One region of the Bacillus pretiosus genome, then DNA from elsewhere that is predicted to be linked to it. Evidence: predicted binding sites of a transcription regulator. Region 1 holds the regulator's gene; each other region holds the start of a gene.
What was found. Region 1 encodes CtsR, which represses protease genes until heat stress. Its sites were predicted from a motif close to ATGGTCAATAAAGGTCAAACA; they were not measured.
Positions count from the first base shown of each region.

Region 2: a site for CtsR is predicted at 6,498-6,518, ahead of clpB (ATP-dependent chaperone ClpB). Genes of this name have one in related genera too.
Region 3: a site for CtsR is predicted at 7,814-7,834, ahead of clpP (ATP-dependent Clp endopeptidase proteolytic subunit ClpP). Genes of this name have one in related genera too.

Region 1 is NZ_CM129593.1:90,009-100,824, forward strand. Features, by position in the region: rRNA gene ACU8YW_RS00500 (23S ribosomal RNA) at 1-2,384, shown strand, start outside; rRNA gene rrf (5S ribosomal RNA) at 2,434-2,549, shown strand; gene ctsR (transcriptional regulator CtsR) at 2,757-3,218, shown strand; gene mcsA (protein-arginine kinase activator protein McsA) at 3,392-3,940, shown strand; gene mcsB (protein-arginine kinase McsB) at 3,945-5,018, shown strand; gene clpC (ATP-dependent protease ATP-binding subunit ClpC) at 5,031-7,466, shown strand; gene radA (DNA repair protein RadA) at 7,563-8,939, shown strand; gene disA (DNA integrity scanning diadenylate cyclase DisA) at 8,943-10,016, shown strand; gene ACU8YW_RS00540 (PIN/TRAM domain-containing protein) at 10,178-10,816, shown strand, end outside.
Region 2 is NZ_CM129593.1:1,151,523-1,162,338, reverse strand. Features, by position in the region: gene fabF (beta-ketoacyl-ACP synthase II) at 1-441, opposite strand, end outside; gene fabH (beta-ketoacyl-ACP synthase III) at 473-1,405, opposite strand; gene ACU8YW_RS06040 (ComZ family protein) at 1,637-1,813, opposite strand; gene ACU8YW_RS06035 (NAD-dependent epimerase/dehydratase family protein) at 1,867-2,739, opposite strand; gene ACU8YW_RS06030 (lipase family protein) at 2,769-3,503, opposite strand; gene ACU8YW_RS06025 (YjzD family protein) at 3,660-3,842, shown strand; gene clpB (ATP-dependent chaperone ClpB) at 3,880-6,480, opposite strand; gene ACU8YW_RS06015 (YjzC family protein) at 6,680-6,859, opposite strand; gene ACU8YW_RS06010 (Cof-type HAD-IIB family hydrolase) at 7,349-8,158, shown strand; gene ACU8YW_RS06005 (hypothetical protein) at 8,264-8,404, shown strand; gene ACU8YW_RS06000 (DUF3813 domain-containing protein) at 8,405-8,602, shown strand; gene ACU8YW_RS05995 (YitT family protein) at 8,628-9,485, opposite strand; gene ACU8YW_RS05990 (DUF3941 domain-containing protein) at 9,586-9,717, shown strand; gene prsA (peptidylprolyl isomerase PrsA) at 9,848-10,705, shown strand; gene ACU8YW_RS05980 (CvfB family protein) at 10,758-10,816, opposite strand, start outside.
Region 3 is NZ_CM129593.1:4,898,072-4,908,887, reverse strand. Features, by position in the region: gene ACU8YW_RS25530 (tetratricopeptide repeat protein) at 1-923, shown strand, start outside; gene trxB (thioredoxin-disulfide reductase) at 1,009-1,965, shown strand; gene ACU8YW_RS25520 (DUF368 domain-containing protein) at 2,126-2,932, shown strand; gene ACU8YW_RS25515 (NUDIX hydrolase) at 3,161-3,619, shown strand; gene rapZ (RNase adapter RapZ) at 3,640-4,521, shown strand; gene mgfK (gluconeogenesis morphogenetic factor MgfK) at 4,525-5,478, shown strand; gene whiA (DNA-binding protein WhiA) at 5,568-6,518, shown strand; gene ACU8YW_RS25495 (HPr family phosphocarrier protein) at 6,542-6,790, shown strand; gene clpP (ATP-dependent Clp endopeptidase proteolytic subunit ClpP) at 7,186-7,767, opposite strand; gene ACU8YW_RS25485 (DUF421 domain-containing protein) at 8,008-8,877, opposite strand; gene ACU8YW_RS25480 (DUF1657 domain-containing protein) at 8,898-9,104, opposite strand; gene spoVAE (stage V sporulation protein AE) at 9,116-9,466, opposite strand; gene spoVAD (stage V sporulation protein AD) at 9,463-10,479, opposite strand; gene spoVAC (stage V sporulation protein AC) at 10,480-10,816, opposite strand, start outside.

The DNA.
Region 1 (10,816 bases):
GGGGAGTGAAAGAGATCCTGAAACCGTGTGCCTACAAATAGTCAGAGCCCGTTAATGGGTGATGGCGTGCCTTTTGTAGAATGAACCGGCGAGTTACGATCCCGTGCGAGGTTAAGCTGAAGAGGCGGAGCCGCAGCGAAAGCGAGTCTGAATAGGGCGTTTAGTACGTGGTCGTAGACCCGAAACCAGGTGATCTACCCATGTCCAGGGTGAAGTTCAGGTAACACTGAATGGAGGCCCGAACCCACGCACGTTGAAAAGTGCGGGGATGAGGTGTGGGTAGCGGAGAAATTCCAATCGAACCTGGAGATAGCTGGTTCTCCCCGAAATAGCTTTAGGGCTAGCCTTAAGTGTAAGAGTCTTGGAGGTAGAGCACTGATTGAACTAGGGGTCCTCATCGGATTACCGAATTCAGTCAAACTCCGAATGCCAATGACTTATCCTTAGGAGTCAGACTGCGAGTGATAAGATCCGTAGTCAAGAGGGAAACAGCCCAGATCGCCAGCTAAGGTCCCAAAGTGTGTATTAAGTGGAAAAGGATGTGGAGTTGCTTAGACAACTAGGATGTTGGCTTAGAAGCAGCCACCATTTAAAGAGTGCGTAATAGCTCACTAGTCGAGTGACTCTGCGCCGAAAATGTACCGGGGCTAAATACACCACCGAAGCTGCGAATTGATACCAATGGTATCAGTGGTAGGGGAGCGTTCTAAGTGCAGTGAAGTCAGACCGGAAGGACTGGTGGAGCGCTTAGAAGTGAGAATGCCGGTATGAGTAGCGAAAGACGGGTGAGAATCCCGTCCACCGAATGCCTAAGGTTTCCTGAGGAAGGCTCGTCCGCTCAGGGTTAGTCAGGACCTAAGCCGAGGCCGACAGGCGTAGGCGATGGACAACAGGTTGATATTCCTGTACCACCTCTTTATCGTTTGAGCAATGGAGGGACGCAGAAGGATAGAAGAAGCGTGCGATTGGTTGTGCACGTCCAAGCAGTTAGGCTGATAAGTAGGCAAATCCGCTTATCGTGAAGGCTGAGCTGTGATGGGGAAGCTCCTTATGGAGCGAAGTCTTTGATTCCCCGCTGCCAAGAAAAGCTTCTAGCGAGATAAAAGGTGCCTGTACCGCAAACCGACACAGGTAGGCGAGGAGAGAATCCTAAGGTGTGCGAGAGAACTCTGGTTAAGGAACTCGGCAAAATGACCCCGTAACTTCGGGAGAAGGGGTGCTTTCTTAACGGAAAGCCGCAGTGAATAGGCCCAAGCGACTGTTTAGCAAAAACACAGGTCTCTGCGAAGCCGTAAGGCGAAGTATAGGGGCTGACACCTGCCCGGTGCTGGAAGGTTAAGGAGAGGGGTTAGCGTAAGCGAAGCTCTGAACTGAAGCCCCAGTAAACGGCGGCCGTAACTATAACGGTCCTAAGGTAGCGAAATTCCTTGTCGGGTAAGTTCCGACCCGCACGAAAGGTGTAACGATTTGGGCACTGTCTCAACCAGAGACTCGGTGAAATTATAGTACCTGTGAAGATGCAGGTTACCCGCGACAGGACGGAAAGACCCCGTGGAGCTTTACTGTAGCCTGATATTGAATTTTGGTACAGTTTGTACAGGATAGGCGGGAGCCATTGAAACCGGAGCGCTAGCTTCGGTGGAGGCGCTGGTGGGATACCGCCCTGACTGTATTGAAATTCTAACCTACGGGTCTTATCGACCCGGGAGACAGTGTCAGGTGGGCAGTTTGACTGGGGCGGTCGCCTCCTAAAGTGTAACGGAGGCGCCCAAAGGTTCCCTCAGAATGGTTGGAAATCATTCGTAGAGTGCAAAGGCATAAGGGAGCTTGACTGCGAGACCTACAAGTCGAGCAGGGACGAAAGTCGGGCTTAGTGATCCGGTGGTTCCGCATGGAAGGGCCATCGCTCAACGGATAAAAGCTACCCCGGGGATAACAGGCTTATCTCCCCCAAGAGTCCACATCGACGGGGAGGTTTGGCACCTCGATGTCGGCTCATCGCATCCTGGGGCTGTAGTCGGTCCCAAGGGTTGGGCTGTTCGCCCATTAAAGCGGTACGCGAGCTGGGTTCAGAACGTCGTGAGACAGTTCGGTCCCTATCCGTCGTGGGCGTAGGAAATTTGAGAGGAGCTGTCCTTAGTACGAGAGGACCGGGATGGACGCACCGCTGGTGTACCAGTTGTTCTGCCAAGGGCATAGCTGGGTAGCTATGTGCGGAAGGGATAAGTGCTGAAAGCATCTAAGCATGAAGCCCCCCTCAAGATGAGATTTCCCATAGCGTAAGCTAGTAAGATCCCTGAAAGATGATCAGGTTGATAGGTTCGAGGTGGAAGCATGGTGACATGTGGAGCTGACGAATACTAATAGATCGAGGACTTAACCATATAATATGTAGCAAATGTTATCTAGTTTTGAAGGAATATGCCTTCATAGTTTGGTGATGATGGCAGAGAGGTCACACCCGTTCCCATACCGAACACGGAAGTTAAGCTCTCTAGCGCCGATGGTAGTTGGGACCTTGTCCCTGTGAGAGTAGGACGTCGCCAAGCAACTAAACACGAGTCAAATGACTCGTGTTTTTTCGTGTTTTCTTTTATAATCCATAGTAATTAAAAAATGTGTTTAAATAATTATTATTTTGATTAAATACAGGGGAATGTGGCTAGGATAGTGAATAAGCAAAAGAGTTGCAAATTTTATTAATACGTATATAATTAAAGTCAAAGATAGTCAAAGTCAATAAAGGTGGCGGATAAATGAGAAATATATCTGATATCATTGAGCAATATCTAAAGCAAGTTATTGACTTAAGTAATAATAATGTGATTGAAATCAAAAGAAATGAGATTGCGGATCGATTCGAGTGCGTACCATCTCAAATCAATTATGTAATCAATACCCGTTTTACGATAGAAAGAGGATTTGTAGTAGAAAGTAAACGTGGTGGAGGAGGTTACATTCGCATTATAAAAGTCAAACTGCATGACGATATAGACATGATTGATCAAATGCTTCATATGATTGATCATAGCGTTGCGCAAGGGAATGCAGAGAGTATGATTATACGTTTAATAGAAGAGGGAATCATAACAAATCGTGAAGCTAAACTTATGTTAAGTGTACTAGATCGTTCTGTATTATCAATGGATGTTCCTTCTCGAGATGAACTTAGGGCTCGAATATTATGCGCAATGTTAAGAACACTGAAATATAAATAAATATAGCTTTTGTAAAAGAATAATAACTAAGAGATAAGGCAGTTAAATATTGTAGAGGTTTTGAAAAAAGAACACGCACTTTTATTTAAACAAGTAAAGGAAAGTGAACAATCTAGTAATGTATGAAAAGTACTATCAGATAGATCGTTCCTATTGTAAAGGTGGGGATAGTGATGACTTGTCAAAACTGTAATATAAGACCAGCAACTTTACATTATACAAAAGTAATCAACGAAAAGAAGACGGAAGTTCATCTTTGTGAGCAATGTGCAGAACAAAGTGGCTATACGTCTTTCTTTCAATCACCGCAGTCTAACTTTTCATTCCATGATTTATTTGCTGGGTTATTACACGGTGAATCAACAATGTTTGAAGAAGGACAAAACGGGCTTTCGAATACAAGTATATTAAGGTGTCCAGATTGTAAGATGACATATGAGCAATTTACAAAGGTGGGACGGTTTGGATGTGCTTCTTGTTACGATACATTTAAGGAACATTTAAAGCCGTTATTAAAACGTCTGCACGGCGGACATACAGATCATTGTGGAAAAATTCCGGAACGTATAGAAGGAAATCTTCACTTAAAGAAAGAATTAGATGAACTAAAACTCATTCTGAAACAATACGTACAGAAAGAGGAGTTTGAGAAAGCTGCTGAAGTAAGGGATAATATTCGAGGTCTTGAAAATCAGCTTAGTGAGCATAGAGAGGGGGAATAGTTCTATGTCACTGGACAAAATTATGAATGAAGCGATTAGTCCATGGATGAAGGGGGATGGCCCTGATTCTGATATTGTTTTAAGTAGTCGAATTCGTTTGGCTCGTAATTTTAAAAAATATCAATTCTCTACTATGCAAAACGAAGAAGAAGCTAGACAGATTCATGAATTATTTAAAAAGGAATTTATAAATAAAACGGTAGAACCTTTTGGAGAGTTTGAACTATTAAAAATGAATGAATTAACGCCTCTTCAAAGGAGAGTATTAGTTGAAAAGCATTTAATTAGTCCTAACCTTGCAGGAACAGAATATGGAGCATGTCTATTATCAGAAAGCGAACATATTAGTGTTATGCTTAATGAAGAAGACCACATTAGGATACAGTGCTTATTTTCAGGGTTACAGTTATCAGAGGCTATTCAAAGTGCCAATCAAATAGATAATTGGATAGAGGAAGAGGTTGAATATGCTTTTGATGAATCACTTGGATATATAACGAGCTGCCCTACTAACGTTGGTACAGGATTGAGGGCTTCCGTAATGATTCACTTACCGGGACTCGTTTTAACGAAAAGAATTAGCCGCATTATACAAGTAATTCAAAAATTAGGGTTAGTAGTAAGAGGAATATACGGTGAAGGTAGCGAAGCGTTAGGTAATATATTTCAAGTGTCAAATCAAATGACGCTAGGAAAATCTGAAGAAGATATTATTGCAGATTTAAAAAGTGTCATTCAACAAATCATACAGCAAGAAAAAATGGCTAGAGAATTAATTGTACAAAATTCAAGTATTGAGCTTGAAGATAAGGTTTATCGCTCTTATGGCATACTAGCAAACAGTCGGTTAATTCAATCTGCAGAAGCGGCCACTTGCTTATCAGATGTACGACTTGGTATTGATTTAGGATATATAAAAGGTGTATCGAGAAATATTTTGACTGAGCTAATGGTTCTTACACAACCAGGCATTTTACAACAATATGCAGGCGGACCTTTAGGACCAGAAGAAAGAGATTATCGAAGAGCAACCTTAATCCGTGAGCGATTACGTATTGAAAAAACTAAGCGCAAGTAGGAGGCGATTTCTATGATGTTTGGAAGATTTACAGAAAGAGCACAGAAAGTATTAGCTTTATCTCAAGAGGAAGCAATTCGTATTGGGCATAATAATATTGGAACAGAACACATTTTACTTGGGCTTGTACGCGAAGGGGAAGGAATTGCAGCAAAAGCGTTAATTGCTCTTGGATTAAGTCCAGAGAAGGTTCAAAAAGAGGTAGAAGCGTTAATTGGACGCGGAACAGAAGCTTCTCAAACTGTACATTATACACCGCGTGCTAAAAAGGTTATTGAGTTGTCTATGGATGAAGCTCGTAAATTAGGTCATTCTTACGTTGGAACAGAACATATCTTGCTTGGTTTAATCCGTGAAGGTGAAGGTGTAGCAGCACGTGTTTTAAATAACTTAGGTGTTAGCCTAAATAAGGCAAGACAACAAGTATTGCAACTCCTTGGAAGTAATGAAGCAAGTTCAGGTCACCAAGGTGGTTCTTCAACGAATGCAAATACACCGACACTGGATAGCTTAGCACGTGATTTAACAGTTGTTGCACGTGAAAATCGTCTAGATCCTGTTATCGGTCGTGGTAAAGAAATTCAACGTGTAATTGAAGTTTTAAGCCGTAGAACAAAAAATAATCCTGTATTAATTGGAGAACCTGGTGTAGGTAAAACGGCAATTGCAGAAGGATTAGCACAACAAATTGTAAATAATGAAGTTCCTGAAACATTAAGAGATAAGCGTGTTATGACACTAGATATGGGTACAGTTGTAGCTGGAACGAAATATCGTGGTGAATTTGAAGATCGTTTAAAGAAAGTTATGGATGAAATCCGTCAAGCTGGAAACATTATTCTATTTATTGATGAACTTCATACATTAATTGGTGCAGGTGGAGCAGAAGGTGCAATTGATGCATCTAACATTTTAAAACCATCTTTAGCACGCGGAGAGTTACAATGTATTGGGGCGACAACCTTAGATGAATATCGTAAATATATTGAAAAAGACGCGGCTTTAGAAAGACGTTTCCAACCAATTCACGTTGATGAGCCAAGTTTAGACGAATCAACTCAAATATTGAAAGGTTTACGTGATCGTTACGAAGCGCATCACCGTGTATCTATTACAGATGATGCAATTGATGCAGCTGTAAAGCTTTCAGACCGCTATATTACAGATCGTTTCTTACCAGATAAAGCAATTGATTTAATTGATGAAGCTGCTTCAAAGGTTCGCTTACGCTCTTATACAACACCACCAAATCTAAAAGAGCTTGAAGTAAAACTTGAGGAAATTAGAAAAGAAAAAGATGCAGCTGTGCAAAGTCAAGAATTTGAAAAAGCTGCTTCCTTACGTGATATGGAACAACGCTTACGTGAAAAGTTAGAAGATACGAAGCGTCAATGGAAAGAGCAACAAGGAAAAGAAAACTCAGAAGTGACAGTAGAAGATATTGCAAATGTCGTTTCTACGTGGACTCGTATACCGGTTTCTAAACTTGCACAAACAGAGACTGATAAATTATTAAACTTAGAATCCATTCTTCACAACCGTGTTATTGGTCAAGATGAAGCGGTAGTAGCTGTAGCGAAAGCTGTTCGTCGTGCTAGAGCAGGATTGAAAGATCCGAAACGTCCGATTGGTTCATTTATTTTCTTAGGACCAACAGGTGTAGGTAAAACAGAACTAGCAAGAGCATTAGCAGAATCTATGTTCGGTGATGAGGATGCAATGATTCGCATCGATATGTCTGAGTACATGGAGAAGCATTCGACTTCTCGTTTAGTTGGATCTCCTCCAGGATATGTTGGATATGAAGAAGGTGGACAATTAACAGAAAAGGTTCGCCGTAAGCCATATTCAGTTGTCCTATTAGATGAAGTAGAGAAAGCTCATCCTGATGTGTTTAACATTTTACTACAAGTATTAGAAGATGGTCGCTTAACGGATTCTAAAGGGCGTACAGTTGATTTCCGTAATACAATTGTTATTATGACATCTAACGTTGGTGCAGATGCGTTAAAACGTAATAAACATCTTGGATTTAACGTACAAGATGAGAGCCGCGATTATTCAGATATGAAAGGTAAAGTAATGGATGAACTGAAAAAGGCATTTCGTCCAGAATTCTTAAACCGTATTGATGAAATTATCGTGTTCCATATGCTTGAGAAAAAACATATTCAAGAGATTGTAACACTTATGGTGAATCAGTTAGTGAAGCGCTTAAAAGAGCAAGAGATTGAATTGCATTTAACAGAAGGAGCGATTTCAGCCATTGCTGATAAAGGATTTGACCGAGAATACGGTGCTCGTCCGCTTCGTAGAGCAATTCAGAAACATGTAGAAGATAGACTATCGGAAGAACTTTTAAAAGGTGCTATTGAGAAAGGACAAAAAGTTATCTTTGATGTTGAAGGGGAATCATTTGTCATTCATAGTGCTGAAAAGGTAAAATAAGTATAGACAAACTAAGAGGGCTACGAGATAGCCCTCTTTCTTGTACGAGAAGGATAAACTGTTTATAGATGAAAGTGAAGTGAAATATAAAACGATATGGCTAAAAAGAAAACAAAATTCACATGTCAAGAGTGTGGTTATCAGTCACCAAAATATATGGGGAAATGCCCTGGTTGTGGTCAATGGAATACGCTTGTTGAAGAGATGGAACCGGTTGTATCATCAAGACGCCTTAATTATGCCAATGCAATTCAATCGGAAGTAACAAAACCAAGACGCCTAACAGAAGTAGAAACAAAATCTGAGGCACGTATTGAAACGAAATTCCAAGAGTTTAACCGTGTACTTGGTGGTGGGATTGTAGATGGATCCTTAGTACTTATTGGTGGAGACCCTGGGATTGGGAAATCAACATTGTTATTACAAATTTCATCGCAATTAGCAGATTCTTCATATGATGTACTATACATATCAGGTGAGGAGTCAGCAAAGCAGATTAAACTTCGTGCAGATCGTTTGCATGTAAAGGGTAGTAATCTATTTGTTGTAGCAGAAACTGATCTACAGCGAATTGCAGCGCACATTGAAGAAATGAATCCAGCTTTTGTTGTTATTGACTCTATTCAAACGATACATTTACCTGAAGTGACGTCAGCCCCAGGAAGTGTAGCGCAAGTACGTGAATGTACAGCGGAATTAATGAAACTTGCAAAAACGAAAGGAATTCCTATTTTTATCGTCGGACATGTAACAAAAGAGGGGGCAATTGCAGGACCTCGTATGTTAGAACATATGGTCGATGCAGTTCTTTACTTTGAAGGAGATCGTCATCATACATATCGTATTTTGCGAGCTGTGAAGAATCGTTTTGGCTCCACGAATGAAATGGGTATTTTTGAAATGAAAGAGCTCGGTCTTGCGGAAGTCTTAAACCCTTCTGAAATTTTTCTTGAGGAAAGACCCGTTGGAGTCGCAGGATCAACAGTAGTTGCCTCAATGGAAGGAACAAGACCGGTTTTAGTAGAAATACAAGCATTAATCTCCCCTACTAGTTTTGGAAACCCTCGAAGAATGGCGACGGGAATTGATCATAACCGTGTATCGCTTATTATGGCAGTGCTAGAAAAAAGAACAGGTTTATTATTGCAAAACCAAGACGCATATTTAAAAGTAGCAGGTGGTTTGAAATTAGATGAACCAGCAATTGATTTAGCTGTGGCTTTAAGTATTGCTTCAAGTTTTAGAGATAAATCTACGACACCAACTGATGCAGTAATAGGAGAAGTAGGATTAACTGGAGAAATAAGAAGAGTATCAAGAATTGAACAACGTGTACAAGAAGCAGCTAAATTAGGATTTCAACGTGCTATTATTCCTAGAAAAAATTTGGGAGGATGGACAATTCCGGATGGAATTGAGGTAGTAGGTGTATCTAATTTAGGGGAAGCGCTTCGTTTGACATTAGGAGGCTAGGCTATGGAAGAAAACAAGCAACGTGTCAAAAGTATGATTAATATTTTACAGCTCGTGGCCCCAGGAACACCACTGCGCGAAGGGATAGATAATGTGCTTCGCGCACAAACAGGGGGACTAATTGTTCTTGGATATAATGAACAAATTAAAAGTATTGTTGATGGGGGATTTCACATTAATTGTGCATTCTCTCCTGCTAGTTTATACGAATTAGCAAAAATGGATGGGGCACTTATTTTAAATGAAACTGGAAGTAAAATTTTAATTGCAAATGCACAGTTAGTTCCAGAGGCATCTATTGATTCTATTGAAACAGGTATGCGCCACCGGACGGCAGAGCGTGTAGCAAAGCAGACAGGTAGTCTCGTTGTGGCTATTTCACAAAGACGTAACGTAATTACACTATATCAAGGGAATTTACGTTATACACTAAAGGATATAGGTGTTATTTTAACAAAGGCAAACCAAGCTATTCAAACGTTAGAAAAATATAAGGCTGTATGGAATGATGGTATTACGAATTTGGGCATTCTAGAATTTGAAGAAGTCGTTACAATGTCCGAGGTGGTTCATGTGTTACATAGTGTTGAAATGGTACTGCGGATTAAAAATGAAATATTGAGCTATATTCATGAGTTAGGAACGGAAGGTAGGTTAATTCGTTTACAACTTACAGAACTACTAGCTGATTTAGAGGCAGAGGCAGCGTTATTAATTAAAGATTATTATCAAGAAAAAACACAAGACCATCATCAAATTTTGAAAAAGTTACAAGATCTTGCGAATACACAACTTCTAGAGGATAGCGATTTAGTTAAATTGCTTGGCTATCCAGGACAAATGAGTTTAGAAGAAAGTGTGACGCCGAGAGGATACCGAATCACAAGCAAAATTTCGCGCGTTCCGCCACTTATCATTGAAAATTTAATTAATCGATTTAAGACTTTGCAAGGTGTTTGTCGAGCAACTATTAATGAATTGGATGATGTGGAAGGAATTGGAGAAGTAAGGGCGAAGAAAATACGAGAAGGCTTAAAAAGAATCCAAGAGCATCTCTATATGAGTAGACACAATTAAGAATATTACATTGATTCCATAATATAACGACACTAGAACATTTTTGGTATAAGATATGGTATATTGGTAAATAAAACTATTTATAAAAAAAACACGTCCGCTTTTGCATTCGGCGTTTTGATTAGCGAAACAATGGTTAATAATGAGTAGGAGGTGGTTGGATGTTAAAACGGATTGTACAGCTCTTCTTTCTAGTAATTGGCGGAGCGTTAGGGATTTACTTAATCCCAAAAGTTATTAATGTATTAGACATCGGTGCCGTTCCTTTATTGGAAGGATCGTATGTTCGTGCAATTATTGGTGCAATTATTTTATTTTTAACAACATTTTGGCTTGTAGATTATATTGTTCAACTTATTAAGCATATTGAAGAGGCTCTTGTAAAGGCGCCTGTAGCGGATGTTTTATTTGGTACATTAGGGTTAATCTCTGGTCTTATTGTTGCATATTTAATTTTAATACCAATTCGTGAATTTACAATTCCAGTTATTAGCACAGTGTTGCAAGTGTTCTTTACTCTTTTACTTGGATATTTAGGATTCCAAGTAGGGTTTAAAAAGAGGAATGAATTGCTAGGATTATTTACATTACCACAACGTGGGAAGAAGAAAAATAATAATAGTGAGAATGAAGAAACTGAGGTAGAAGAATCTACAACTCATTGGAAAATTCTCGATACGAGTGTAATTATCGATGGGCGTATTGCTGATATTTGCCAAACAAAGTTTTTAGAAGGAACAATTGTGATTCCACAATTCGTGTTAGAAGAACTTCAGCACATTGCCGATTCTTCTGATGCT
Region 2 (10,816 bases), 1.1 Mb from region 1:
TACTTGACCTGCTGCCATATCTGGGATCATCATTGGTACGAAAAATGGGCTCACGCGGCGCGGACCTTTCTCAGTAAAAATCTTAAATTGTTCTTCGTATGTTTCCATACCACCAATACCAGAACCAATCCATACACCAATTCGAGGTCCGTTTTCTTCTGTAATTTCAAGCTTTGCATCTGCAACTGCCATTTTCGCTGCTGCTACTGCATATTGTGTAAAGCGATCCATACGGCGCGCTTCTTTTTTATCAATATATTTCTCGACTTCAAAGTCGTTAATTTCTGCTGCTACTTTTGCTGGAAACAGTTCCGGATCAATTCTTGTAAGTCGTCCGATTCCAGATACACCCTTTTTAATGTTTTCCCACGCTGTTTCAACATCTGTTCCGATCGGTGTAACAGCTCCTAGTCCTGTAATTACGACCCTCTTTTTCTCCATACAAAATACACTCCTTTTTTTCTCTCAGTCCTTATTTACCCCAACGAAGAGCAACTGCTCCCCATGTTAATCCGCCGCCGAAACCAACAAGTATAATTAAATCACCATCTTGAATACGTCCATTTTGCAATTCCTCTACCATTGCAATTGGAATTGAAGAAGCTGATGTATTACCAAACTTTTCAATTGTCATACTCATTTTTTCTTGTGGTAAATTTAATCTCTCTCTTGCAGATTCCATAATACGAATATTCGCTTGATGTGGTACTAAAAAATCCACATCCTCTTTCGTAAGTCCCGCTTTTTCTAACACGCGAAGACAGGAATCACCAAGTTGGCGAACAGCAAATTTAAAGACTTCTCTGCCGTTCATCATAACATACTCGTCTTGATAAAGATGCTTACCGCCGCTTCCGTCTGCTCCTAATTCGAAAGATAGAACGCCTCTTCCTTCTGAAACCGCCCCCATTACGATAGCACCGGCTCCGTCTCCAAATAGTACTGCTGTATTTCGATCATTCCAGTCTACAATTTTAGATAGTTTATCACTACCAACTACTAATACATTTTTATAAGTTCCCGTTTGAATAAATTGCTGCGCTGTAATCATTCCGTACATAAAACCAGCACACGCTGCACTTAAATCCATTGCGGCTGCGTGTTTTGCGCCAATGGCTTCTTGAATGACACAAGCTACTGCTGGGAATGCTCGATCTGGTGTTACTGTTGCCACTAAAATCAGGTCGATATCCTCTCCGCTAATCCCGGCATCTTCAAGTGCTTTTTTAGAAGCCTCTACCGCCATATATGAAGTATCTATTGTATCATCGGCAATGCGTCTTTCTGCAATTCCCGTTCTCGTACGAATCCATTCATCAGATGTATCTACGATTTTCTCTAAATCGTGATTTGTGACTACTTTTTCTGGCACATATCTTCCGATCCCTAAAATGCCCACGTTCACATCGCAGCCCTCCGTTTTATATCAATTATTATGACTTGGTACTAATTTTAAAACATAAATGTATTTTTGTCTAGAATATATTTCAGCTAAAACATAAATCCAGCATTATTCACTTTATTGTTTATTAAAAGAAACAGAAACATACCTTTCCTGTTTCTTTTGAAATATAAAAAGGCCCGAACCGCTTCTATCCACGGTTCGAGCCTCTCTTCCCTTCCAAAAAAGAAGGTTTTATTCTTTATCTGCTTTCCCAAGCTCATATGCTTCGTTCATAACTTTCATCAATAACTCTAATACTGGTTGTGCTTTCTCCATATCAAGCGCAATTCCATTCGAATCTAAGATGGCCTTTGCTTCTGGTAAATGCTTCATTGCGATTTGTAAAAATTGCATGCTTTTCTCATTCATATTATGTTCTTCCTCTCCATTAAAACTTTCACATACATAGTGTAACACGCTCGCTATCCTTCGTATAACTCTTTATATTTTTTCATATGTGCCAATTGTTTATTTAAACCGTATTCTAACGGGGTATTTCTTTTTATCGAAATAACCTCGACAGCATCATTTCGTTCTTCCTCATTCTTTTTATTCACTTTATCCGCTGCACGTAAAAGGTTCATACCTTTTTTCCATAATGACTTTTTACCACTAAGTAAATTGTATATGCCGAGATGCTCCTCGTTCATTCCATTTTCCCATAAGTATTCACATACATCTTCCACGTACAATAGATCACTTCCATTTTCCTCGCTCGCATAATGGCACTCTTTCTCATCCAGTTCTGATAAAATGAGCTGATGATACATCATAAAAGATGGTTGCCATGGCCCATATAATGTAGGAACTCGAAATACACTATATGGTGCCTCTCCTTTTTTCAATCCTTCTTCCACTTTCAAAAATAAACGTTTATTTTCAGATTCATCTGCGTTTCCTACTTCAATAGAAGAAATTAGATTTAACTTCACTTTCTGCTCTGCACACAGTCTTATAATCCGCTTTAAATACTGTAATATAACTCTTTCATTCCGAAAACCACTTTGTTGATTTGGCTCATACAAGCAAAAGTAAACCGTATCGAACTTCTCTCCTTCTACTGATCTCCATCCATCTTCATCTCTTATCGAATAATACGTAAATAACGCATTTCGTCCAATCAACAATAACTTCTCTTCATTAATTTTTTTCATATTCTCGAATTCATCAAAATCAAGACCGTACACTTCTACTTCTTCTGCAATCATTTTATTCACAAGGTGATAACCTACAAACGTAAGTGCACCTATAATTAGCACGCGCTCCATACCACCAACCCTTTCTCCTTGAAACAAATAGCTCCTCATTTATGTATATGGGAGCTTCACAATTCTTCTTCATATTTTTTAAAGAAATCAGTCGTTTGCCTAACCATTTTATATTTCACATCTTGCAGATGGAATAAGACAGAAGTATCACATTGATTGAATTGCCTCATTTTCTCATATTTACGTAACAACTGTTTTCTTCCTCTTTTTTCTTGTGTTGATACGAAAACTTTAACAGGTACACAAGACGGAAGAAGCGTAAATGATTTCTTATTTATTTTGGATTCTAATTCTTCTTCTTTGGAATCATACGCCAAACTTAATTCCTTCACTAATCTTTTGTAAAAAAACTTATGCTCTTTTTCAAACTCCACATATTCTGGTAAATCTAAACATGGATTTAACATAATGACAGAGCGTATACATTCAGGGTATTTGTTCATCATTTCAAGTGCTACAAGTGCACCCATACCATCTGCCATAATGTGCATTTTCGCATTTAATGTCTCTTTTCTCAAAACAACGTCATATAAACGTTTTGCTAGACGAACAGATTGGTCGTTTCCCCAATGTCTTCCGTATAAATTAGAGGAAAAGACCGTGTAGCCTTCCTCAATAAGGCCATGTAAAAAATAAGATCTACCTGCATGCTGTGTCCATAAACTTGTACCATTCTCAATAAAGTAGTTATAATCACCGAGAAGCATAACAGAAAATCCATTTGGCTTCTCCGGTAAATAAATGACACATGGTTCTTTTTCTAAATAAAAAAAACGTTCCGTAATACTCATTTTTCCCCCGCCTTATTTTCTAAACGTATAAAAGTACTCTTCTATAATGTATGAACGGAATGCAAATTTGCGTTGAAAAATCTACAAATATTTTTCTATATTCTTTTTTCAATTGTGTTACAATAAGGACAGATTGAACGAATAGAGGTGTAAAATATGCGTTTCATTTGGGCATTAATTTGGTCGTTCGCGCTTGTACATATGATGAGCTACGTAATCGGCTCTATGACTGGCGGTACATACGATTTTAACCAAGCGTCTATTTTCTCAGTTGTTCTTGCGGTATTAGTACTAGCAATTTCAGCTACAATTCCAAACGAGCCAGTAGAACAACACTAAAAAAAGAGTCCGGATTTTATCCGAACTCTTTTTTATTTTACTTTACATGAACGACTAATTCGTTATTTTCTACATCAACAACTACGTGACTGTTATCAGTAATTGTTCCTGCAATTAATTCTCTCGCTAATTTCGTCTCAACTTGACGCTGTACATATCGTTTTAATGGACGAGCTCCGTACATCGGATCAAAGCCAGCTTCTACAACAAATTCTCTCGCTGCGTCTGTTAATTCTACTGTAATATGACGGTCAGCTAAACGACCTTGTAATTCTTTTACAATTTTATCAACAATACCTTTAATTTCATTCGTTGTAAGAGGTTTGAATAAAATAATTTCATCGACACGATTTAAAAACTCTGGTCGGAAATGTCCTCTTAATTGCCCCATTACAAGTTCTCTTGATTCCTCTTTAATTGAGCCATCTGCTTCTAATCCATCTAACAAATGAGCAGATCCAATATTTGAAGTCATAATAATAACCGTGTTTTTAAAGTCTACTGTACGTCCTTGAGAATCTGTAATGCGTCCATCATCTAACATTTGTAATAAAATGTTGAATACTTCTGGATGTGCTTTTTCGATTTCGTCTAACAAAATAACTGAATACGGTTTACGTCTTACCGCTTCTGTTAATTGACCGCCCTCTTCATATCCAACATATCCAGGAGGCGCACCAATTAAGCGTGACACAGCATGTTTCTCCATATACTCAGACATGTCGATACGAATCATTTGCTCTTCACTATCGAATAAAGACTGCGCTAACGTTTTTGCAAGTTCTGTTTTACCAACACCTGTCGGTCCTAAGAAGATGAAGGAACCAATTGGACGGTTCGGGTCTTTAATACCAGCGCGTGCACGAAGAACTGCGTCTGATACTAAGCTTACCGCTTCCTCTTGTCCGATGACACGCTCTGATAAAATTTGCTCTAAGCGTAGTAATTTCTCGCGTTCACCTTCAACGAGTTTTGCGACAGGAATACCAGTCCAGCGTGAAACAATATCAGCAATCTCTTCTTCACTTACTTCCTCACGTAATAAGCGATTCTCTTGTTTATTATGTGCACCCATTTCTTCTGCTTCTTTTAACTCTTTTTCAATTGCAGGAATTTTCCCGTGACGAAGTTCCGCTGCTTTATTTAAATCGTAATTACCTTCTGCTTCTTCTAATTCACGGCGCAGACGCTCTAAATGTTCACGTAAGTCACGCACTTTATGAATATCTTCTTTTTCTTTTTCCCATTTCGCTCTCATACCACTTGCAACTTCTTTTAAATCCGATAATTCACGTTGCAACGTTTTCAGGCGCTCTTGGCTACCAAAGTCCTTCTCTTTTCCAAGAGCCGCTTCTTCAATTTCCAGCTGCATAATGCGGCGCGTTACTTCATCTAATTCTGTTGGCATAGAATCAATCTCTGTTCGAATTGTTGCACACGCTTCGTCAACAAGATCGATCGCTTTATCTGGTAAGAAACGATCCGAAATATATCGATCTGATAAAACGGATGCTGCTACAATCGCGCGGTCATGAATATTTACACCATGATAAATTTCAAAACGCTCTTTTAAACCACGTAAAATGGAAATTGTATCTTCAACAGTTGGTTCTTCTGCTAATACTTGTTGGAAACGTCTTTCTAGTGCTGGATCTTTCTCAATATATTTACGATACTCATCTAACGTTGTCGCCCCGATACAATGCAGTTCACCACGCGCAAGCATCGGTTTTAACATATTTCCTGCGTCCATCGCACCTTCTGTTTTACCAGCACCGACGATTGTGTGAAGTTCATCAATGAATAATAAAATGCGACCTTCACTCTTTTTAATTTCATTTAATACAGCTTGCAGACGCTCTTCAAACTCACCACGGAATTTCGCTCCAGCTACAAGCGCACTCATATCTAATGCGAAGATTGTTCTATCTTTTAATCCTTCTGGTACATCCTTCTTCACAATACGCTGTGCTAATCCTTCAACGATTGCTGTTTTACCAACACCGGGTTCACCAATTAAAACCGGGTTGTTTTTCGTTTTACGTGAAAGAATGCGGATTACACGTCGAATTTCACTATCGCGACCGATAACAGGATCAATTTTCCCTGCTCTCACTTCCGCCACTAAATCACGACCATATTTTTCCAACGCTTCATAAGTTGCTTCTGGATTTTGACTAGTCACTCTTTGATTCCCCCGAACTGTCATTAAAGACTGTAATAAGTTATCTTTCGTAATGTGAAATCTTGTAAGTAATTGATTTATATCGCCTTTTTCTTCTGAAAAAGCAAGCAATACATGTTCAACTGAAATGTAGTCATCTTGCAATTTCTCTGCTTCTTTTCCTGCTCTTACAAGTAGTTGTTGCAGAGCACCTGTTATATATAATTTTCCTACTTCTGCACCGCTTCCCGTTACAGAAGGTTTTTTCTTAATTAAACTTTCGGCGCCTTGCTTTAACGCTTCTATATCGACATTCATTTTTTGAAAAATACGCACTGCTAATCCATCTTGCTCTTCTAATAATGTAAACAAGAGATGAACAGTATCTACTTCTTGATGATGATGAGATACCGCTAAAGATTGGGCACTCATAATCGCCTCTTGTGTTTTTGTTGTCATTTGATTTAAGTCCATCTTTACAGTCCTCCAAATGTTTGACTTTCTTTGACCTTTGATTTGATTATACGCCAACTGACTTTTTTATACAATAATTTTGCTTATGTATTTTCAAACTTATTATTGGAAAAAGAAAAAGGGAACATTCATTATACAACTGAAAAAATATACGCAATGCGTAACGACAAAAAAGCCGCAATAATGATTGCGGCTCCTGTTACGGTTTTCTTTTATATGTCCACTGACGGTTATGATTCGCGTTATCTGGAAACTTTTCACCCGCAGTTAATTTCACCATTTGCGGATCTTTTACCATACTTCCTGTTTCACCAATTTCTACGTAAATACCATCGTTTGGCGCTTTTTGTCCAGAACGAAACCTGCGATTTTGTCCCATTTCCATTCTCCTTCCATGACGTCTTTGCCTCATTAGTATATCCATTTTAAAAGAAAGCTTTTCTGTCATGTTTAGGAAACAAGTACTACATTTCGTTCTTGTACATATACATGAATGACACAAGCTTAGGAAGGGATTTCTTTCCTATTTGCAGAAAAAAAAGAAACCAACCTACTATAGGCTAGCTTCAAAGGAGAGTCAAACATATACGAGAAGATTACATGTTCATTATAAGCCTCATCATACGAGCAATGTAACCCTTTTCACAATTTGTACATAATGAAAGAAACATTGTTTGAACTTTCTAAAAAGACGTTGACTTTTCTTAATTTCCAGCGAGAAATAGTAGACACCGCAGTACTTTGCGACGTAAGATGGATATATAGTGAACTTTCCATCTTTGGTTTTCTCACCCAGTTTAACCTCTTATTTCTGCATATTAAAAACGGAAATACAGATAGAAAAAAAAATATTATAAGAGGTGAAATTATGAATAAACAGCATTTAATCGCATTAGACTTAGACGGCACTTTATTAACAGACAACAAAATAATTTCCACTCGAACAAAACATACAATTGCAAAAGCAAAGGAGCAAGGACATATTGTCGTTATTTCAACGGGACGTCCCTTCCGTGCTAGTTTTGATTACTACAAAGAACTCGGTCTTAATACACCAATCGTAAACTTTAATGGTGCTTACGTACATCATCCTCTTGATTCAAAGTGGGGAACACATCACTCTCCTCTTGAGCTAGCAACAGCCCAAGAAATTGTCCGAGCTTGCTTTGATTTTGGTGTAAAAAATATATATGCTGAAGTAATGGACGATGTGTATGTTCGTGAAATTGATGAAGATAAAAAACATATTTTCGAATTCGGTTCTCCAAAGATTTTTACAGGAGACTTATTAAATATTTTAAACGATCATCCAACCTGCTTATTAATTGACGCACATGACGAGCATTCCAGTGCAATTCGTCAACATTTAACTGATATGCATGCTGAAGTAATCGACCATAGAAAATGGGGCGCACCTTGGCCGATTATTGAAATCGTGAAAAGTGGGTTAAATAAAGCTGTCGGATTACAAAAAATTTCTAGTCATTACAACATTCCACAAGAGCGAATTATCGCTTTCGGTGATGAAGATAACGACTTTGAAATGATTGAATTTGCTGGTCACGGCATCGCAATGGGTAATGCAATTCCTGAATTAAAATCACTCGCAAATCATACGACATTAACGAATGAAGAAGATGGTATTGCGCTATATTTAGAAGAGGTTCTTGGATTATAATCTAAAAATTCCCTGCTTATAGTTTCTCGCCAAACGCTCATACTATTATTAGACGCAAAAGTCAGCGCGTCGATTGTTTTCAGCTAAATAAAGGGGGTTTTTCGAATGGGTAAAAAGAACAAATCAAAACGTTTTATCCAACAAGGAGCCGATGCTGTTATGAAGCATGATGCAAGATTCCCGTACCGTGGTACATTAGCTGAGGCAGAAAAAGCGAGAAGTAACTCTTCTTTTGGAGGGGTTTAAATGGGGAACTTACTATTCCAACAAGCTAGAGATGCCGTTGCAAATGCCGTCACTTGTTCAAGCGGTACTGAGCAACAAGATCTCGTATATAGAGCAAAAAACGCTTTGCACTCTGCTTATGCAAACTCTTCAACAGCTGAAAAAGTTCAGCTACGTGAAATGCAGGAGCAGTTGCAAAATATTACGAATTTACATTAAAAAAGAGGACCAGCTTTGGTCCTCTTTAATCTTTTCGAAACAAACCAAACACTCCGACCGTCTGTAATACGTTTGTAAATGCACCTGGGTCCACTTGCCTAATAACCCTTTCTAATTCATATAACTCATAACGCGTAATAACAATCATTAACATTTCCTTATTTTCATTTGTATAAGCGCCTGTTGCTGGTATAGTTGTAATCCCCCTCACTAAGCGTGAATGAATTGCCTTTCGTACATCTGTCCCATTCTTCGTAACAATTAGTGCTGTAATTTTCACATGACGTGTATGAATCGCATCAATAATTCGCGTTGACACATACAAAGTCACCAAAGTATATAATGCTTTTTCCCATCCATACACATAGCCAGCCGCAATAATGATAAGTGCATTAAAGAAGAAAAAATACGTACCGACAGGCTTATCTTTAATCTTTGATAAAATCATGGCGATAATATCTAAACCACCTGTAGAAGCCCCCCACTTCAACGCAATCCCTACCCCAATCGCTGAAATAATCCCACCAAAAATCGCATTTAATATAATATCGTTCGAAACCGCTCTAACCGGGATAATTTCTAGAAACAAAGTCATAAATATCACGCAAAGAAAACTAAAGAAAGTAAAGGCCTTCCCAACCTTTTTCCATGCTAAAATAACGACGGGAATATTAAACAAACTAAACAATACCCCCGTTGATATGTGAATAGATAAAAAGTCCCCTAATATTTGTGATAACAATTGAGACAATCCAGCAAAGCCACTCGCGTACACTTTCGCTGGCGTTAAAAATAAATTCATTCCAATCGCGTTTAACAAACCTGCGACAATTACAACGATTAACTTCTTTATAAGTTCGGTATAATTCAACTTCAAATCCATTTCTAATCCACCTTTATTATTCATGAATGCACTGCTATACATAGTCTTTACGAAAAAGGAAATGATAAACGTACAACGGTTAGAAATGGAGTTGATACATATGCCACATACGAGTGATAACGACAAAAAAGCACGCGATAATAATGCAAAGCGTACACAAAAAAATGAGCAAGAACAAAAAAATATTCAGCAAGGTAAGCGTGCCTATTCTAAAAAGACTGATCACCTTTGATCCCATCGTACATCAACAATATTGTTGATGTACTTTTTTTACATTTTACAGGGAAAAAACATTAAAAATTCACTTCATGTTCACTTCTATATTCTACAATAGCGATAACATATTCGGATGAGGTGTTGGCATGAGAGGGAAACACATTTTCATTATTACTGCACTAATAAGTATATTAATGCTAGCTGCTTGTGGACAAAAAAACAGCTCAGCTACAGTCGCTACAGCAACAGATTCAACCATTAAGAAGAGCGACTTCGAAAAACAGTTGAAAGATCGTTACGGAAAAGACATGCTATACGAAATGATGGCACAAGACGTTATCACGAAAAAATATAAAGTATCTGACGATGATGTAGATAAAGAAGTACAAAAAGCGAAAAATCAATATGGAGATCAATTCACAGCAGTACTCGAAAACAATCGTTTAAAAGATGAAGCTGATTTCAAAAATCAAATTAAGTTCAAACTTGCTATGAATGAAGCAATTAAGAAAAGTGTTACAGAAAAAGACGTGAAAGACCACTATAAACCAGAAATTAAAGCGAGTCATATTTTAGTAAGTGACGAAAATGAAGCGAAAGAAATAAAGAAAAAATTAGATGCTGGCGCTTCATTTGAAGAATTAGCAAAACAAGAATCGCAAGATCTACTATCAAAAGATAAAGGTGGAGACCTTGGATACTTCAATTCAGGCAGAATGGCGCCTGAATTTGAAACAGCTGCCTATAAACTAAAAGTCGGACAAATTAGCAATCCCGTTAAATCACCAAACGGTTATCATATTATTAAATTAACTGATAAAAAAGATTTACAACCTTACGATGAAGTGAAAGACTCCATCCGTAAAAACTTAGAAGCAGAACGTATTGCCGACCCTACATTCAGTCATAAGTTAATACAAAAGGAATTAAAAAAGGCAAATATTAAAATAAATGATAGTGACTTGGAAGATACGTTTACTCTTGCACATGAGCAAGGGAATTAAAAAAGCACCGCCTTATTTTTACAGCAAAATAAGGCAGTGCTTTTTATTTAATTTACTTCTTAAAATACGTCCAACCTTCTTCTTGGTAAATCTTTTCTTCTTTCATCAACT
Region 3 (10,816 bases), 450 kb from region 1:
CTGGTAATGTAGATAAAGCTCTGAAGTTAACGGAAATGATTTTAGAGAAAAATCCTGGTAATATACATGCGCTTTGTAATACGCTTATTTTCCTATATTCAATTGGAGAGCATAAACAAGTAGAAGCGTTAGCGGAGCAGTTAGTTTCAGTATATCCGATTTCGTTCGAGCATCGTTTGAAACTTGGAACGACACTTGCAACAATTGGTCATTTTGAGCCTGCATATAAATGGTTCAAAGTATTAAAGCGTCAAGGATATGAGGGAGACGTTAGTTTTTATTATTGGTTTGCATATTCTGCTTATATGGTGAAAGATCAGCAAGTAGCCGAAAAAATGTGGCAGCATGTTGTAGAATTGCACCCTGATAAAAAGGGAAAAGAACCGTGGAATGCGCTGAATTTAGCAGATGAAGGACAAAACGTATTATTTGAAGAATTACGAAAATCATTTCAACAAAGTACGACGCTAGAGGAACAAATGCTAGCTTTATATTTAATGAATGAATTGTCAACGCCAGAGAAGGTGGGATTCTTCTTTGATGTAACGCAGGCGAAGAACGGTGTTCCAATCGTATCGCAACTTGCAAAGTATTTCTTTTTACTTAATAGCCATAAGAGCATTCCAGCTGATTTACAGCAATTTGAACAGTGCGCACAAATTGCGGATGCTTTATATAATTATACGAAAAAAGATGATGAATTAATCGAAGAGTGTTTACAATTTTGGTTTTGTACGTTCATACGTTTATATACATCTGGGGCAGTTTTTACAAATGTATACGGCTGGTCAGCTGCTGTTGAATATATCGTACGCAGCGAACAAGGAAATAAGATGACACAGTCGGAGCTTGGGGATGTATATAATGTATCTGTAGCGACTGTTCGAAAGTATGTGCAGGCTGTTAAACGTACGCACACATAGGGTAAGCAAATCATTGGGAAAAAAATGATGCTAACAGTATAATGAGGGTAACTTAATTGTGTAGGAATGAATAGGAGTGAATAGTGTGTCAGAAGAAAAAATTTATGATGTCATTATTATTGGTGCAGGACCAGCTGGTATGACAGCTGCAGTATATACATCTCGTGCGAATTTAAGCACATTAATGCTTGAGCGTGGTATCCCAGGTGGCCAAATGGCAAACACAGAGGATGTAGAGAACTACCCAGGTTATGAGTCTATTTTAGGACCAGACTTATCAAATAAAATGTTCGAGCATGCGAAGAAATTTGGTGCTGAATATGCATACGGTGATGTGAAAGCAGTCATCGATGGTAAAGAATACAAAACAATTATTGCTGGTAAAAAAGAATATAAAGCACGTGCAATTATCGTTGCAAGCGGTGCAGAGTATAAAAAAATTGGTGTGCCAGGCGAGACAGAACTTGGCGGCCGTGGTGTATCATATTGTGCAGTATGTGATGGGGCTTTCTTTAAAGGAAAAGAACTTGTAGTTATTGGTGGTGGAGATTCTGCTGTTGAAGAGGGTGTATTCTTAACACGCTTCGCATCAAAGGTAACAATCGTTCACCGTCGTGACACTCTTCGTGCACAGAAAATTTTACAAGATCGTGCTTTCCAAAACGAGAAAGTTGATTTCATTTGGAATCACACTATAAAAGAAATTAACGATGCAAATGGTAAAGTGGGAAGCGTAACACTTGTAGACGTAAACAGTGGAGAAGAGAAAGAAGTCAAAACTGATGGCGTGTTCATATACATCGGTATGTTACCACTATCAAAACCATTTGTTGAACTAGGTATTACAAATGAAAATGGTTACCTTGAAACAAATGAGCGTATGGAAACGAAAGTTCCTGGTATTTTCGCAGCTGGAGATGTTCGCGAAAAAATGCTACGTCAAATTGTAACTGCAACAGGTGATGGTAGTATCGCAGCACAAAGTGCACAACATTACGTAGAAGAATTATTAGAAGAACTAAAAACAGTATCAGAAAAATAAGGGATAATATGCCTTTTGAGAAGAAAGCTACCGATAGGAGCTTTCTTTTTTTTATGAAAATGTCAAAGTTTTGTCAAAAAATATTGGGATTATAAGCTTTCTTATTGATATACTGGACTTTACGGAAAAATCACTATAAGAAATGAGGAATTTATTCAGTATGGAATGGCGTAATATATATCGTGGATTTTGTATGGGCGTTAGTGATTTAATTCCTGGTGTGAGCGGCGGTACAATCGCTGTTGTGTTAGGGATTTATGAACAATTGCTTGCGGCAATTAGTGGATTCTTTAGTCGCGAATGGAAAAAACATTTAGGGTTTTTAATTCCCCTTGCAGCTGGTGTGGCAGCAGCGTTTTTAACGTTAAGTCACGTTATTAAATATTTACTTGCAAATCATTATGAACCGACTCAATTTTTCTTCCTCGGTTTAATTATTAGTATATTACCGATGTTAATGAGAGAAGCTGATGCAAAGTCGTCGTTTAAAGGTAAGCACATTGTTTTATTAATAGTTGCAGCAATTCTTGTTGCGATCACAGCTTTCTTTAAACCAGATAAGGCAGCAGATCCAATTACGACGTTAACAATTTTAAATGCAATTGGTTTATTTTTCGCGGGCTGGATGGCTAGTATGGCTATGTTGCTTCCTGGAATTAGCGGATCATTTATTTTATTAATTATTGGTGTGTATCCGACAGCAATTAATGCTTTAACTACACTGAACTTACCTTTAATCGTAGTTATCGGTGCTGGTGTTATGGCGGGGTTTGTTGTAAGTAGTAAAGGAATTAGTTTCTTGTTAGATCGTTATAAAAGTATGACATTTGCGGCAATTATTGGACTTGTTATCGGCTCGATTGTAATTGTGTTCCCTGGTATTCCAACTGGAGGATTTTCAATTATAAGTTCAATTATTACCTTTATTTTAGGATTTGCGATTGTTACTTATTTCGGTAAGAAATAAGGACTTTAATCCCCTTGGCGATAAAAATCGTTAAGGGGATTTTTCATGCTATTCATTGAAAGTCTAGGCATTTACATTGCTTGTTCTAGAAAGCTTTTTTAAAATTGTTGAGTAGCATGTGCTTAGCGAAAGAGGACTGGCTCCTTCGTTGTAGCAAACTGTTTTTGATAGTATAATGAAATGAGTATGCAGTGAGAAATTTACTGCAAGTAGCTGAGGTGAAGAAACATGCAAAGAGTGACAAACTGTGTGTTAATTAGAGATAATGAAGTACTCTTACTCCAAAAACCTCGCCGAAATTGGTGGGTTGCACCAGGCGGGAAAATGGAGCGTGGTGAGACAGTAAGAGATTCCGTTGTTCGCGAGTATCGTGAAGAAACAGGTATTTATTTAAAGAACCCAGCGTTAAAAGGGGTCTTCACCTTTGTCATCCAAGAAGGTGATAAAGTTGTTTCTGAATGGATGATGTTCTCCTTTTTAGCGACAGATTTTGCAGGAGAAAACAAACTAGAGAGCGAAGAAGGCATCATTGGTTGGCATACATTTGACAAAATTGATGATTTAGCAATGGCACCAGGAGATTATCACATTATTGATTATTTAATTAAAGGAAATGGCATAATCTACGGTACATTTGTATATACCCCAGATTTTGAGTTGCTTTCATATCGATTAGATCCGAGTTAAACCGTCAAGGAGAGGATACGATGACAGAGAATAATGATATAAAAATGGTAATTATTACAGGAATGTCTGGAGCTGGAAAGACAGTAGCTTTACAAAGTTTTGAAGATTTAGGATATTTTTGTGTAGATAATTTACCACCGATGTTATTGCCGAAGTTTATTGAACTTATGGCGGATTCAAAAGGGAAAATGAATAAAGTGGCACTTGGCGTTGATTTACGTGGCCGAGAGTTTTTCGAACATTTATGGGGAGCACTTGATGATTTATCAGAACGTACATGGATTATTCCTCATATTTTATTCTTAGATGCGAAAGATGGCACGCTTGTAACTCGTTATAAAGAAACGAGACGTTCGCATCCACTTGCACCAACTGGTTTGCCTTTAAAGGGAATTGAGATGGAGCGTGGCTTATTAACTGATATGAAGGCACGAGCGAATATTGTGCTGGATACATCGGATTTAAAACCGAAAGAATTACGTGAAAAAATTGTTCATCTGTTTTCAACTGAAACTGAGCAAGCATTTCGTGTAAATGTTATGTCGTTTGGATTTAAGTACGGTATTCCAATTGATGCAGATTTAGTATTTGATGTTCGTTTTTTACCAAATCCATATTACATTCCACATATGAAGCCATTAACAGGACTAGATGAAGAAGTTTCATCGTATGTGCTGAAATTTAATGAGACACATAAGTTTTTAGAAAAATTGACGGATCTTATTACTTTCATGCTGCCTCATTATAAAAGAGAAGGCAAGAGTCAACTTGTAATTGCAATTGGATGTACAGGTGGACAGCATCGTTCTGTTACGCTTACAGAATACCTTGGGAAACATTTGAAACCAGAGTATAGCGTTCATGTATCTCATCGTGATGTGGAGAAGAGAAAGGGCCATTAAGGGATGAAAAAAGAGAGAAAACCTAAAATTGTTATCATGGGAGGCGGTACTGGACTCTCTGTTTTATTAAGAGGATTAAAACAATATCCGGTTGATATTACAGCAGTTGTTACAATCGCTGATGATGGTGGCAGTTCAGGTAGATTACGTGATGAGCTCGAAATTCCACCCCCAGGTGACATTCGTAACGTACTTGTTGCGTTATCAGATGTAGAGCCGCTGGTGGAAGCTTTATTTCAGCATCGTTTCACAACGGGAGACGGGCTGAAAGGTCATGCGTTAGGAAATTTATTATTAGCGGGTATGACCTCGATTACAGGAGACTTCTTCCATGCGATTACGGAAACGAGTAAAGTGTTAAATGTCAGAGGACGTGTGTTACCTGCAGCGAACCAAAGTGCGGTACTTCATGCGGAACTAGAAGATGGAGAAATTGTAACAGGTGAATCAAAGATTCCTTATTCTGGGAAGAAGATTAACCGCGTCTTTTTAACTCCAGAAGATGTAGAGCCGTTACATGAAACGTTGGCTGAGATTAAACGAGCTGATTTACTTGTTTTTGGTCCAGGAAGTTTGTATACGAGTATATTACCGAATTTAGTTGTTAACAAAATCGGGGATGCTGTTCTTGCTGCAAAAGCGAAGAAGGTATATGTGTGTAATGTTATGACGCAAGCTGGTGAAACGATGGGATATACTGCGTTTGACCATGTGCAGGCGTTACATGATCATTTAGGTAAACCATTTATCGATACTGCAATTGTAAATAACCGTGATATTCCTTGTGAATTACGTCAGTTGTATGAGGAAGAAATGTCGGCACCAGTTGTAGTAGATGAAGAGCGTTTTACAGAGAGCAATATTGATGTCATTCAAGATCAATTAGCGAAGTATGATGATCGTGTTGTAAGGCACGATACATTAAAACTAGCTTCTATTTTATATTCACTGTTGTAGATGTGCGTTGCCTCGTTTGAGGTAACGCTCATCATTTCATATAGGACAAGATTTTTGTTCCAAAGTAATCGTATAAGGAGGTGTTGACTGTGTCATTTGCATCAGAAACAAAGAAAGAGCTAACGAATCTTGAGGTGAAGGAATGCTGTGAGAAAGCAGAATTATCAGCGTTACTTCGAATGAACGGATCGCTTTCTTTTTCAAACCGTCGTCTATCTATCGATATTCAAACGGAGAATGCGGCAATCGCAAGAAGGATTTATACGCTTTTGAAAAAAGGATATGACGTGACGGTAGAATTACTTGTTCGTAAAAAAATGCGATTGAAGAAAAATAATGTATATATTGTGCGGCTTGTTGAGAAGTCTCGCGAAATATTAGCTGATCTTCATATTGTTCGAGATGACTTTTCGTTAATTCGAAATATATCCCAGGAATTAATCGAGAAGAAATGTTGTAAACGATCGTATTTACGAGGTGCATTTTTAGCAGGTGGTTCAGTAAATAACCCAGAAACATCATCTTATCATTTAGAGGTCTTTTCGTTATATAAGGAACATAATGATGCTATATGTGAATTGATGAACGGATTTGATTTAAATAGTAAGACGTTGGAAAGAAGAAAAGGGTACATTACGTATTTGAAAGAAGCAGAAAAGATTACGGAGTTTTTAAATATTATAGGCGCTCATAATGCACTTTTAAGATTTGAAGACATTCGAATCGTTCGCGATATGCGTAATTCAGTAAATCGTTTAGTGAACTGCGAAACAGCCAATTTAAATAAAACAATTGGTGCAGCGCTAAGGCAGATTGAAAATATCCGTTATATTGATGAGACAGTTGGTCTTGATATATTACCAGATAAACTGCGAGAAATTGCACAATTACGAAGAGATTATCAAGATGTAACATTGAAAGAGTTAGGCGAGATGGTATCCGGGGGGAAAATTAGTAAATCGGGTATTAATCATCGTTTGCGTAAAATCGATGAGATTGCAGAGAAATTACGCGCGGGGGAAGCGGTAGCAAAAAAATAAGAGGTTAAAGGGGAAATGGAGCTGTGGTTCAAAAACGAGTTAAGGTTTCATTAAAAAACGGTTTACAAGCACGTCCGGCTGCGTTGTTTGTACAAGAGGCCAATCGCTTTCATGCGGATATCTTCATCGAGAAAGATGGAAAGACAGTGAATGCAAAGAGCATAATGGGGATTATGAGCTTAGCAATTGGAACTGGTAGCATGATAACAATTACAACAGAAGGTTCAGATGCAGAAGAAGCTTTAGAAGCATTAGCTGCATATATACAATAAGAAGCTATCGCGCATGTGCGATAGCTTTTTTGTTTTGTTATTTGGTGTTGGGAGTCGGGTATGTAGGGGGTGCATGCTTGTCGAGGATTGTCGGTAAGTCGATAAGTTGTGTCGAATCGTCGATATATTAAAATAATCGCCGATATAATTGGAGTTACGGTCGATATATTTGAAAAATCGCCGATATATTTAGGGTTATACTAGGTGGGGTATGTGAGCGGGGAACAATATATAAAAGAAGCGCCCAATTATAGGGCGCTTCCGCTTTTAGTCTATCCAGCTCCAGCGGCTAGAATCTCCGGTCGTTTCGCCCCTTCATTCGAGGCAAAAAGCGCCTCGGAATCAGGGGCTCCATCGCCCTGCGATTCTGAACGAGCCGCTTCCGCTTTTAAGTATTAACGATTTGTAAAGATCTTATCGATTAAGCCGTATTCTAGAGCTCTTTCAGCTGTCATGAAGTTGTCGCGGTCTGTGTCGCGTTGTAGTACTTCAAGTGGTTGACCTGTGCGGTCAGCAAGAATTTGGTTTAGTTTTTCACGTAAGAATAGGATACGTTTTGCAGCGATTTCGATTTCAGTCGCTTGACCTTGTGCTCCGCCAAGTGGTTGGTGAATCATTACTTCACTGTTTGGAAGTGCATAACGTTTTCCTTTTTCACCTGCTGCAAGTAAGAATGCACCCATAGATGCAGCCATACCGATACAGATTGTTGATACTTGTGGTTTAATAAATTGCATTGTATCGTAAATTGCCATACCTGCTGTGATAGAACCACCAGGGCTATTGATGTAGATGTGAATATCTTTTTCTGGATCTTGAGATTCCAAGAATAAAAGCTGGGAAACGATTGAGTTAGCTACGTTGTCATCAATTGCACTACCAAGCATAATGATGCGGTCTTTTAATAGTCGAGAGTAAATATCGTAAGCGCGTTCTCCACGATTTGTTTGTTCAATTACTGTAGGAATTAAATTCATCTGTTATTTCCTCCTTCTAAAGCTTTCTTAGTCTTATAATACAATTATGGTCAATAAAGGTCAAACGAAACCACTTTAAATCAAAAAAATATGTAGTTGTACCATGAATTATTCGCTATGTTTTTGAAATTCCCTGCTTATGTATCTTCAACATCATAACCGAATTACATAAATTTAAACGTCATGAAATCTGTAGTAAAAAGAAAAGAACGCCTTTTTACTGAAGCGTTCTTGTGATATCTATTCTTTTAAAAGATAGGTTACTTTATTTAAAATCTTTTCGATGTGTTTCGCGTTTTTACTATACATTTCGCTTGCTGATTTCGACTTTGTTTCTAGGGAAAATAGTTCAAGATCAGCATGACATTTTTTTAAAGATGCTAATAATAAAGGCTTGTTTTGAGGAGAAGGCATTTGTAGTTTGTCATTATAAATGTCGATAGTAAGTTGTCCGTATGAATCCACTTGACCGAGAAAGACATTTTCAATAACAACACCGAGCTTTTCTAGTTCAGAATGTAACCAAGCGCGGTTATGTCCACTAGAGGATAGAGGTTCATCTAAGACATTGCCATCCATAATAACAGTTTGTGGTTCTTTTTCATTCGGTACTTTTAAGCCAACGTCTTTTGCTGTAAGTGGTTGGCGATCTTTCTTTAATAATACATTTAATTCTCCGCTCGGTTCTAGTACGGCAAATTCAACATCAGCTACGCTGAAAGCATTTTTTCCACGGAGTAGTTCCAGTAATTCGTCACTTGTATATTTTTCTTTCTTTAAGTTATCTTCGAGTATTTTTCCATCTTTTATTAATACGGTAGATTTCCCTTCAAAGAAGTCGCGAGCTGTTTTGTTCTTTAAGGAGAGGATTCCTGTGAAAAAAGGTACCACAGCGAAAATGAGTATCGCAAAGACGCCGTGGAAAAATTTTGAATCGAGCCCTGTAGATACTTGGGCAGCGATGTCACCGATTGTCATTCCGGCTATGTATTCAAAAAAGGAGAGCTGAGAGATTTGTCTTTTCCCTAACCATTTCGTAATAGCGAATAAAATAATTAATATGAATACAGAGCGAAGAATGACAAGTGTCCATTCCGGCAGGTGAGACATAGTCATTTCCTCCAGTCTACTTAAAACCCTTTATATTGAGGTTCTTCACGTTCTAATAATGAAACTCTATTCTGTAAATCAGCGATGATGCTGTCCATTTCTAACATACATTCATGAAATACGCGTTTTGATTCCGCGTCCTGTGAATTTAGTGAAAGGGAGCTTAAACTTGCTTGAGCGCCCCTTACACTAGCAAGGCAGGTTTTAACGCTAGCGATAACTGTCATACAAACACCTCTTATCCTTTCGGTTTGAATAGTAATGCACCAATGAATCCGAATATGATAGCAGCAGAAATACCAGCGCTTGTTACTTTAAACATTCCGGTAATGACGCCAACGATGCCGTGTTTTGCAGCTTCTTCCATTGCGCCGTGAACGAGGGCATTACCGAAACTTGTAATAGGTACAGTTGCCCCGGCTCCAGCAAAGTCGATTAATGGTTCATACAGGTTGAATCCGTCCAGTATAGCACCGGCAACAACGAGTGTTGCCATTGTATGAGCGGGTGTTAGCTTGCCAACATCAAACATAAGTTGGCCAATTACACATATGAGTCCGCCGATGACGAAAGCCCAGAAAAAAATCATTGCGTTGCACCTCCAAATTCAATCGAAACGGCGTGAGCGATACACGGAATCGTTTCTTCTTGTTGGAATGTAAGTGGAGATAGTAAAGCGCCTGTCGCAACGACAAGTATTTTTTTGAACTCTCCTCTTTTCATTCGGTTTAATAAATGACCGTACACGACTGTTGCGGAACATCCCGGTCCGCTAGCACCAGCTATGACAGGTTGCCCTTCTCTATAAATGAGTATGCCGCAATCTTGAAACTGTTCGCTCGTTACTTTCGTTCCGTGTTTATGTAGTAAGTCATAAGCAATTTCGCGACCGACATGTCCAAGATCACCTGTTACAATTAAGTCGTAATAAGAGGCGTCAATTTGTCGTTCGCGTAAATGGGCCTCAATCGTATCGACAGCTGCTGGGGCCATCGCACCACCCATATTAAAAGGATCTGTTAATCCCATATCAATCACTCGTCCGATTGTTGCAGATGTTACTCTAGGACCATGTCCAGTGTCGCTTAAAATAGCTGCGCCAGCTCCAGTTACTGTCCATTGTGCGGTAGGAGGTTTTTGACCGCCGTATTCAGTTGGATATCGGAACTGCTTCTCTACAGCGGCGTTATGACTAGATGCCCCGGTTAATAAATATTTTGCGCCTTTTGCATTTACAATACTTGCCCCGAGCGCTAATCCTTCCATGGAAGTAGAACATGCTCCGAATAATCCGAGATATGGTGTTCCGAGTGTACGGCAGGCAAAGCTTGTTGGAGTGATTTGATTAATTAAATCTCCTGCAAGTACGAATTGAATATCGTCTTTACGAAGCTTGGCTTTTTCAGTAGCGCGGCTACAAGCTTCTTCGAATAAAATTTTATGGGCTTTTTCATAGGAATCCTGTCCGAGCCATAAATCTTCATGGAGGATATCGAAGTCTTCTGGAATGTTTCCTTTTGCTTCAAACGGTCCACCAACGACTCCTGTCGAAATAATAACGGGTTTATTTTCAAATACCCACGTTCGGTGTCCTTGTAACATTTATAGCCCTCCCCATTGAACGAGAATCGTTTTAATAAGTGCGATGACGAAAGCTGAAAATACACCAAACAAAATAACAGAGCCAGCTAATTTAAACATATTTCCTCCAACGCCGAGTACGAACCCTTCTGTTCGGTGTTCGATACATGCGGCAATAACAGAGTTACCAAATCCAGTAACGGGTACAGCTGTGCCTGCTCCAGCAAACTGCCCAAAGCGGTCATATATACCAAAACCAGTTAGTAACATGGAAATGAAAATGAGAGTTGCGACTGTTGGATTTCCTGCTGAACGCTCAGTGAAGTCAAAATATGTGATATAAAACGTAGAAATGAGT